DNA from 3 places in the Synechococcus sp. N19 genome. Region 2 is predicted to be linked to each of the others. Evidence: predicted binding sites of a transcription regulator. Region 2 holds the regulator's gene; each other region holds the start of a gene.

Region 1 (3,273 bases), on a different contig from region 2:
GCCTGAGGAGCCACGGGGCCATCGGTGGATTCGAGGATCTCGAACTGGCCGTCAGCAGTGATCTGGCCAATGCGCACGGTCTGGGAGAGGTGGTGGTTGGGCATCACCTTCACAGGTCCCTGAGGAGCGTCAAATTCGATGCCGACCAGGGCCTCACGCACCTTGTCGTCGTCGAAGCTGTTGGCCTTCTCGACAGCCTTCTTCCACAGGTAGACCATGTTGTAGGCCGACTCCTGAGGGTCAGCGACCTGGCGGTCGGCGCCGTACTTGGCCTTGAAGTCAGCAGCGAACTTCTTGGATGCCGGGGTGTCGATCGACATCATGTAGTTCCAAGCGCCGTAGTGGCCCTCAAGGAACTCAGAACCGATGGTGCTGATCTCCTCTTCCGCGATGGAGTAGCTCATCACGTAGTAGCCGTTATCGGGGGTGATGCCGGCGTCCTGGATCTGCTTGAAGAAGGCGACGTTCTGGTCACCATTCAGGGTGTTGATGATCACACCGCCGTCAGGCAGGGCCTTCTTGATCTTGGCGATAATCGGAGCAACCTCGGTGTTACCCAGGGGCAGGTAGTCCTCACCGACCACTTCGCCACCCAGGGACTTGAGCTGTTCCTTGGTGATGGTGTTGGAGGTGCGGGGGAAGACATAGTCCGAACCCACGAGGAAGAAGGGCTTGCCAGCGGCAGGCGACTTCTCATACATGAACTTGGTGGCAGGCTCCGACTGCTGGTTCGGAGTGGCACCGGTGTAGAAGATGTTGTTGGAACACTCCTGACCCTCGTACTGAATCGGGTAGTAGAGGAAAGCGTTCTTCGACTCGTACACAGGCAGCATCGCCTTGCGGCTGGCGGAGGTCCAGCCACCGAAGACCACGGGCACCTGGTCCTGGTCGATCAGCTTCTTGGACTTCTCAGCGAAGGTGGGCCAATCGGAGGCACCGTCCTCGACGATGTACTCGATCTTGTACTTCTTGCCATCAACTTCAACGCCACCGGCGGCGTTGATCTCATCGATCGCCATTTTCTCGGTGTCCACCAGGGTGGACTCGGAGATGGCCATGGTGCCGGTCAGCGAGTGCAGGATGCCGACGGTGACGCTGTCGTCGTAGTCAACGTTGGCAGCCTTGTCACCGCCACCGCATGCGGTCACGGCAAGGCCCAGCGATGCCGCGGCCATGCCGGCGAACAGACGCTTAGAGAGAGAAGAGCTCATGGTGTTCCAAAACAGGAATGTGCCTGACGGCAGCTGATGGAAGGTACGGATCAGCGCGTCCTGGCTTTGGTATCAAGAAGAACTAAATGACGAGCCCGGCAGCAGCGGATCAACGATTCGGTAGCTGTTGCAACAGGAACCCCACCACCTGCTCCAGGCCTTCGCCGCTGTGGAGATTGGTGAAACACCAAGGCCGGTCTCCCCGCATCCGGCGGGTGTCCTGTTCCATCACTGAAAGATCGGCACCAACCTGGGGAGCCAGATCAATCTTGTTGATCACCAGTAGGTCAGAGCGGGTGATGCCAGGCCCTCCTTTACGGGGGATTTTGTCTCCGGCCGCCACATCAATCACGTAGATGCAGAGATCCACCAGTTCCGGACTGAAGCTCGCCGCCAGGTTGTCGCCGCCGCTCTCAACCAGAACAAGATCGAGATTCGGAAACTGCGCCTCCAGCTCCGCCACGGCAGCTCGGTTGATCGAGCAGTCTTCACGGATCGCCGTATGAGGGCAACCACCGGTCTCCACGCCACGGATCCGGTCTGGATCCAGGGCACCCGCACGGGTGAGGAACTGGGCATCCTCCTGGGTGTAGATGTCGTTGGTGACCACCGCGAGCTGGAGCTCGTCGCGCAAGCGGCGACAGAGGGCCTCCACCAGTGCGGTCTTGCCGGATCCCACAGGGCCCGCCACCCCCAGGCGCAGTTTGCTGCTCATCAGCTTCGAAACAGGCGTGAATACAGCTCAGCATGGGCAAGCTGCGCCATGCCCGCACCCACACCGCTGCTCCAGAGCTGCTGAGGATCGGCCGCCTTGAGCAGCTTCGCTTGGGAGGCAATCAGCGGCAGCAGCCGCTGTTGCAGCACCTGCGCTCGGGAGGGACCCAACGGCAGCAGTCGCACCGAGGCACTGAGCTGATTGGCAACCCAGCCGTAGAGGTACCCCTCCACCATGTCTCCCCCTGAAACCGACAGGCGCACAGCGGCCCAGGCCCAAGCCGCTGGCCAGCTCAGGGCCACAGGTTCAGGCAGGTCGTGCCCCATATCCGACATCAACTGCAGCAGCGACATCCCCATCTGACGCTGCTGCGCTCGCAACTCCGCGGCCTCGCGGGTGGCCAACAGCCAACCATCAAGATCGATCAGGCGCCCCTTGGCCGCCGCATCGGCCTGGGTGGACCACCCCACCAAAGCCTCCGCCAGAGGCCTTAATGCCGCGGCTTCCAGCCGCACCGCGCCCCGTTGCAGTTCAGCCTCCAACCAAGCCTGGATGGCCTGCTCATCGGCGATGGAGCCCGCCTGAATCAACACCTCCAGCCCCTCTGAATAGCTGAAGGCACCCACGGGCAGGGCAGGGCTGACCAGTTGCAGCAACGCAAGGGACGTCATCCGTGCTGATGGCCTCTATAGGCACCGCCTTCGGGGGCAAACGGCTGCTGACAGCGGCTCACCGTCAATCCCCGCCCTTCCAGCATCGTGGCGAGAACGGAATCCTCCGGCAGCAACAGCTCCTGCTCATGCAGCTCCAGGGCGACATGGCGATTGCCCAGGTGATAAGCCGCCTGCAACAGCTCCAGGGGATGCGATCCCTGCACCCGCAGCAACGCCTCCGGCGCTGCCGTCACCTCCACAACGGTCGAACCGGACTGATCCCCCAACAAGTCACCGGGCTGGAGAGAACCCTCACGGGGCAACTGCAGAAGCACCGGACGACCGCAGGAGGTGGTGCGACGGCCCCGTAGCACCGTGCGCTCTTCGGCCGTTAACGGCAACTGCAGAGTGGCCGTGGCACTGCTTTTCTGAAGGCGCTGCTCCAACACGACCACCGCATCCGTCACCAGCAGCTCCTCTCCAGTTCCACAACAAAAGCGTGCCGATCAATCAGCAGCGCTTTGGTGTGCATTGCTACAGAGTTGAAGCCGGTGGCGGCGGAGCGTGAGGCCATGCAACGTCTCGATCCCTGGCACGGCCGCTGCGACCTGCAGTTTCGTGCCACCAACGGCAGCACCAAACACCAGGGGGGCTGCAAGGCTCCGTTCAAGCTGCTTCGCAGTGAACGCGGTGA
Region 2 (3,273 bases):
GAACACTGGCGAAACTGCCTCGATAAGGCGCCGTATGCACTTGCAGCTGCCCTTCGGGAGCCACCAGATGTAGGGGTGGCGGATCAGAGACGGCAGGCAAGGGCCTCAGGCCCGCCCGTTGCAAGGCCTGCTGATCCCGATCCAGGGAATTTTGGAAGGATTGGGGGTCGGCGAGGCTTGTGGTCATCACGGAAGCATCTGTCCGGGCGACCCCGGCAAGACCTTGAATGTAGCGGCGAGATCACATTCCACAAGGGGATTGACACCACCCATGGTGTTTGGACAGGGCGAGAACCAACCGCCTGCGAGGCTTGACAAACTGCACACCACCGATGAGCCAATCCCCTGAACAACGCACTGATAGCCGTCGCCCGCAGCAGTTGCGACCGTTCTCGGTGACCTGGAATCCCATGGGGTTTGCCTTGAGCTCCCTTGTGGTTCACACCGGCCGAACCGCTGTTCTCTGCAGCGTTTGCTTGGAGGACAAGGTTCCCCGCTGGCGCAAGGGAGAAGGATTGGGATGGCTCAGCGCCGAATACCGGTTGCTGCCCGGATCCACCCCACAGCGGCAATCACGGGAGCTGATGAAACTCTCGGGTCGCACCCAGGAAATTCAGCGGCTGATCGGCCGAAGCCTGCGCGCCGTAATCGACATGGAGCGTCTAGGGGAGCGCACCTTGCTGATCGACTGCGACGTGATCCAAGCGGACGCCGGCACCCGGACGGCCTCGATCACCGGGGCTTGGCTCGCCCTGGACCAAGCCTGCCGATCCCTGGTGGACCAGGGAGTGCTGGAGCAATCGCCCCTGATCGATCAGGTGGCGGCTGTATCCGTTGGCTTGGTTGATGGCCAGGCCTTGCTGGATCTGGACTACAGTGAAGACAGCCGAGCCGAGGTGGACCTGAACGTTGTGCAGTCCGGCGATGGCCGTCTGCTGGAAATCCAGGGAACTGCGGAGGGTGCGCCCTTCAGTCGCAGCCAACTCAATGAGCTGCTGGATTTAGCAGAGCCGGGATTGACATCCCTGATGCAGGCGCAACGCCAGGCCTTCAACGAGCACAGCAGCGTTACGTAATAACCGCTACATGGCGGCCACCGCCGGCTCCGTAACTTCGCCACACCAGGGGGTTGTCATGACCAGTAGCCGAGGTTTCAGCCGATACGCCCCGCAGATGGTGGCTCCAGCTCCCAGCGCAGAGCCCGCCAACCGTTCTCTGCTGGAGATCATCCGGGATCTCGATGGCGCCAGCAGTGAACTGGTGGATCGCAACAAGACCATCTTTTTCCCTGGAGATCCCGCAGAACGGGTGTACCTGATCCGCCGGGGGGCCGTTCGTCTGTCCCGCGTCTACGAATCGGGAGAAGAGATCACCGTGGCCCTGCTCCGCGAGAACAGCCTCTTCGGGGTGCTGTCACTGCTGACAGGCCAACGGTCCGACCGCTTCTATCACGCTGTGGCCTTCACCCGGGTCGAAATGGTGACGGCACCAGCGACCTCCGTGAAGGCCGCCATCGAAGCAGACACCAGCGTTGGCCTGCGCTTGCTTCAGGGTCTCTCCAGCCGGATTCTGCAGACCGAGACGATGATTGAAACCCTCACCCATCGGGACATGTCATCCCGACTGGTGAGCTTCCTGCTGGTGCTTTGCAGGGACTTCGGCGTGGCAGATCAGCTGGGCATCACCATCGACCTGCGCCTGTCCCATCAGGCCATCGCTGAAGCAATTGGCTCAACACGCGTCACAATCACGCGTCTGCTGGGAGACTTGCGTCAATCCGGTCTGGTTCAGATTGACCGCAAGAAAATCACCGTTCTGGATCCGATCGCGCTGGCCAAACGCTTCAGCTAGGCCTGCCATCGCCCGACTTGTGCAGCGATGAGCGGCTGGGCACTGATTCTGGTTCTGTTGGTGCTCGGGGGCGTGCTGTCGACCCTGGGCGACCGCTTGGGCAGCCGCGTCGGCAAAGCGCGACTGAGTTTGTTCAGCATGCGCCCACGGCGCACCGCCGTTTTGATCACGGTGTTGACCGGCAGCCTGATCAGCGCACTCTCACTTGGCCTGATGCTTCTGGTGAGCCGGCAGTTGCGGGTGGGCCTGTTTGAACTGGATGCCCTGCAGGAGAAACTCCAAGACAGCCGTCAGCAGCTGAAGGCAGCCGAGCGGGAACGGGACAAGACCCAAACGGAAACCAAACGGATCGCCATTGAGCTCGAGCAATCACAGCAACGGGCCAACACCCTGCGCCTCGAACTGGCTCCTCTTCAGAAGGAGCTGGCCCAACTCGAAACCGAACGTGAACGTCTCAGCCAGGACATCGCCTCCCGCGATGCGGACATCCAGCGCACGGAAGCCGAACTCAACAGCGTTCGCAGCCGCATCCGTGCCGGTGAGCAGGAACTCAAAGAACTGGAACGCAATCTGGTCGCCTTGCGGCGTGGATCGGTGGTGATCAGCAGCGGACAGACCTTGGCAAGAGCAACGGTTCGACTCGATGCTCCGGACCAGGCCAAACAGGCTGTCGACAGGCTGTTGCAGGAGGCCAATCTCAACGCCTACGGGAAAGTGCGACCTGGCGAAGCACCAGAACGCCAGTTAATCCGCGTTCCGCGCAGCGATGTGGAACGCCTGCAAAGCATCATCCGCAAACCGGAGACCTGGGTGATCTCGCTGCGCTCAGCCACCAATGTGCTGCGGGGTGAAACAGCGGTGTATGCCTTCCCAGAAGTGCGTCCGAACCGGCCGGTGACCCAACGCGGAGATGTGCTGGCCACCACCACACTCCAACCGAATGAACGCACTCCAGAGGGCATTCGCACACGGCTGAACCTTCTCTTGGCCTCGGCCTATGCCGAGGTGCAGCGGCGGGGGTCCCTGACCGAGGGCCTTCAATTCGATGGATCAGCCCTCTCCCAACTGGCCCAGACCCTGATGGAAGGACCGAGCCAAAGCGTGGTCTTGGACGTGATTTCCGCAGGGGTCAGCGACAGTGCCGATCCCGTCGTCGTCTCCATTCAGGCCTCCCCATGAAACGGGTGGCCGTCCTCGATCCAGGCCGCTGCAAATGTGGTCTTGTGCTGGCCGATCTTCAGCTCGGCCTCGTGCGCGAAGGGCATGTGCTGGCCCCGGAGGCCGTCGAACCCTGGTTGGAGCACTGGAGTCAAGACCAAGCTCTCGATCGCATCCTGATCGGCGATGGCACGGGAAGCCGAGCCTGGATCCAGCGACTGGAACGGCTGGGCCATCTCACCGTGGTTCCGGAGCAGGGAACAA
Region 3 (3,273 bases), on a different contig from region 2:
TTTGAACCCCAAGGGTTTTTAGCTTTGTGATGCCCCTAGCTACTACTGGTTTTGGCATTCGACGAACTCGATAGGACAACCAGGTATATCCGTGATGCAAAGGCTCGCGCGCTAGAAGTGCTGAATGAAGCCTCCCCCAAGCTCACCGCACTTGAGAAGGCCATGTGGATGAAGTTGAAGCGAGGGGAACGCCCCTGCAAAAACAGCAATGGCCAATATCCCCGTAGACAGCATTGACGCAGAGACTGCCAGTTGTCTTCAATATGTGGCACTTGATGCATTTAACGACGAGGAATTAACGGACCATCAGGAAAAGCAGAAGAGAGATGATCCAAGAATTCAGCATGATTTCTCGGCCGCCGCCGATGGTGCATCAGCTTGGCGACAAACGCTTTGTTGTCTGTGTGTCGAGTGGGCTGTGCTTGGAATTTGCTGACCGATGGGATGCCGAATGCTGCCTGAAGAGCCTTCAAGGCTGCCAGTATTTTGCCTAAGCAGTAAGGCTGCACGACGCCTCGGATACAAGTCCAGATCTCAGCTCTACAGACTTATCAACGACGGCTACCTGCATGAGCATGCCCATGTGCAGCAGCACACGGGACAGCGTTTGGTTGACATAGAGGGGCTGAGGGAGAAGCTGCAGTGCATCTGCCAGTGGCGCCTGGACAGCGTGTTCCTAAGGAAGCCTCTTTAACGCCTGCGCCTTGCTTTGACCTTTAAGGCGCGCTTGTTGCGCCATACGGCGAGATAACCCCCAAGCCCTAAGCCAAACAGCAGAAGAAGAGGACTCATCTTCAGTAGCAGCTCATGGCTTCATAGTCGTCTAGTACTCGATCTACTCGTGGGGCGTATTTCTCGACAACTGACTCTCTCGCTAATACTCCTTCTGCCTCGAAGGGAGCCATTCTCCTCGCCATGCAGTTAAGGACTTCATCGTTGACAAATTCTGCATGGCATCTTTCCTTGGCTTTCTCCATTGCAGGTAGGACGATTGCGTTTTGACTCGCTAGGGCTTCGGTATCCATAGCGGCCTTTAAGCGTGCAGCAGCCCTTTGTATGACTTCGCATTGGACGTAATCCATAGCTTGAGAGCCAGGCGCCAGGCAGAGAAGCGAAATCAGTAGTAGCCGTTTCAAAGCAAAAGTCTCGGCTTGCCATCCAGTCTGGCTAGCAATTGAGGTATGCCCAACAAGGACCGCAGCTTTCACGAGGCGCCACAGAAGGCTGGTGGTGAGGGGTGGCTGTACTCCGAGCAGCAGCAAAAGCTCTGTCACTTCAAGCCCGACACGGCGACAGTTCACGTGCAGTGGGTAGCCATCAGGACCTACAGCTACGTTCCGCCCCGTCCACCAGAGCCGATGACTCGTCGGCGGTTGCTGCGGCACAACGCCATTGAGGCTTGGCAGACGATGCAGAAGATGGGCTGGAGGCGCTGCCCCCCGCCTGTGCGTTGAAGCCATTAAGGGCGGAAGCATCCGCCCCATCCACTTGACTTAGTTGGAGTAGCTGACCCCGCGGTATGTGAGAGCTGCCACAGCGCGAGAGGCATTGCTCATTGATGCTTGGTAAGCCTTGCCCATGTACTTAAGCTGAACAACTGATTTCTCCTTTGGCTCATTGCTTTTGGTGTACTTGTTGCCGAGAAAAGAGAGTTCCATTGAGGGCAAGGCGGAAGCAATTAGATTTCACCCAAAGAGTCCACTGCGAACAATGTTCCAACGGATACTTCATGTTTTAGTGATAATTTTTTGTTGACTAGTTGATACATTCATTTGCCTGAGTGTGTCGCCATGCACGCTTTTTTGCTAAGAGCCCTGCTTTTTCATCTTGATTCAAAGATGAAGTGAAGTGACTACTGCTGTTGCCTCAGCGATTTAGGCCGTTTGGACAGGCTTGCTGTCACCTTCATATGGCTTGAAGTAGGCCCCCGCCCCTATTTCCACGCAGGGGGATCTAGTCAGCCGTCGAGCAGATCCCCCGAGCCAAGACCGCCGTTCCCTCGGCTATCTCGTCTCATCACTACCCCTAGCCACGGATCATTAATCGCGACTACATCGACTGGCTGGAGACGCTGCCCTTCAACCGCAAGCCGCAGAAGGTGAACGCGTGGATGGGTGAATGGGCGCCACTGCTTGAACACGTTGATCTGCCCCGCTACGAGGAGATTCAGCAGGAGTGGAATCAGCATGATTGCTCCGACGGTGTGATGTCTCGCCTGTGGCGTTGGATCGGGTGAAGTACGGGAAGCCGATCGGCGGCTCGGAGCATTACGTCCGTAGACCGTTCAAAGATTTTGCCCAGTTATGACAATTGATCTGTCAGGCGGAGCCCCCATCGGCTCCGTGATTTTGGAAGGCAAGCACGCACCTTTCCGTGCTCTCGCCTGTCTATTGCACGCCATAACAACGGGCTCAGATGACTCTCCTTTGGATTCAGCTCAAAGCCGCCGCGCACGACGCGCTTAAAGATTCACTAGCGGAGCAACCTCAGGCAGCCTCTGAAGATCCAGCTCCATCGTCGGGGAAGGCCCAAGGCTCTTCAGCTTCTTTTGCACTGCGCTTCTGCCAAGCCTCAAAGCTGTCCTCTTCTTGCTGCTCAAGGAGCGGTTGATCGGCTGGATGGATGCCCATGTCGGCACCCTATGAGATTTCTTCGGTCGTAGAAAAAGTCTCAACTCGCCTCAGGAGCCCAGCCCATCTCCTTCTGCCACGTCGGCATCTGAGTCGCTGGGTCAGACGCTGAATAAAAAAAGAGGCAGGCCCCTCAGCCTTACCTCCCATGCTTGACGCATTGAAGGCACCACTGCCACGTCTTGGGAGATGAAAGCCAGCGGGTTCCCTCGCCCGCGTCTCCTTCAAGCTTCAACTTCAGTCTTTTCGTTAGCCATCCCAGGAGCCTTTGTGGAGGTTTCCTAAGGTGGATCGGCGTTGTGATGGCAAGCGTTCGCGACGTTGGCGAAGGCAGCCATGACCATGATCGCGATGATCACGGTGCCACCGAAGAAGGCAATGTTCGGATGACGGTTCACGAGAGGAAGGCCTTTGCGTCTGGGGTCCCTATCGGCTCAACTCAGACTCTGGGAACGATGTGAGTCACAAGTCAGCGTTAACCCAGTTGATGACGCCAGTGTCCACGTCTGCCACCTGAAACAGGGTGGGGACCTTGGGGTTTCTGGCGCCACCATCCACCCAGATCACGTCAGCCATCCGCCAGTCGCTGCCGTCATCAATGATCACCGTCATGCCTGCCCTGACGTGCAAAAAGACAGGATCC

Evidence for each region. The regulator NtcA, encoded in region 2, controls nitrogen genes in cyanobacteria. The targets are predictions, from matches to a motif close to GTANCNNNNGNTAC.
Region 1: urtA (urea ABC transporter substrate-binding protein) is a predicted target of NtcA. The motif match lies at 1,281-1,294, and genes of this name have one in related genera.
Region 3: DXY02_RS13195 (DUF4278 domain-containing protein) is a predicted target of NtcA. The motif match lies at 1,713-1,726, and genes of this name have one in related genera.

Annotation. Positions count from the first base shown of each region.
Region 1 covers NZ_UCNR01000011.1:27,167-30,439, forward strand. The annotation lists gene urtA (urea ABC transporter substrate-binding protein) at 1-1,211, opposite strand, end outside; gene ureG (urease accessory protein UreG) at 1,321-1,926, opposite strand; gene DXY02_RS07450 (urease accessory protein UreF) at 1,926-2,597, opposite strand; gene ureE (urease accessory protein UreE) at 2,594-3,046, opposite strand; gene DXY02_RS07460 (urease accessory protein UreD) at 3,152-3,273, shown strand, end outside.
Region 2 covers NZ_UCNR01000007.1:139,038-142,310, reverse strand. The annotation lists gene DXY02_RS04050 (cob(I)yrinic acid a,c-diamide adenosyltransferase) at 1-187, opposite strand, end outside; gene rph (ribonuclease PH) at 333-1,076, shown strand; gene ntcA (global nitrogen regulator NtcA) at 1,135-1,851, shown strand; gene DXY02_RS04035 (DUF3084 domain-containing protein) at 1,879-3,030, shown strand; gene DXY02_RS04030 (resolvase) at 3,027-3,273, shown strand, end outside.
Region 3 covers NZ_UCNR01000009.1:70,751-74,023, reverse strand. The annotation lists gene DXY02_RS12450 (hypothetical protein) at 209-436, shown strand; gene DXY02_RS12825 (hypothetical protein) at 795-1,082, opposite strand; gene DXY02_RS05410 (DUF1651 domain-containing protein) at 1,182-1,454, shown strand; gene DXY02_RS13195 (DUF4278 domain-containing protein) at 1,494-1,658, opposite strand; gene DXY02_RS12445 (hypothetical protein) at 2,487-2,630, opposite strand; partial or broken gene DXY02_RS13190 (DUF3104 domain-containing protein) at 3,070-3,273, opposite strand, start outside.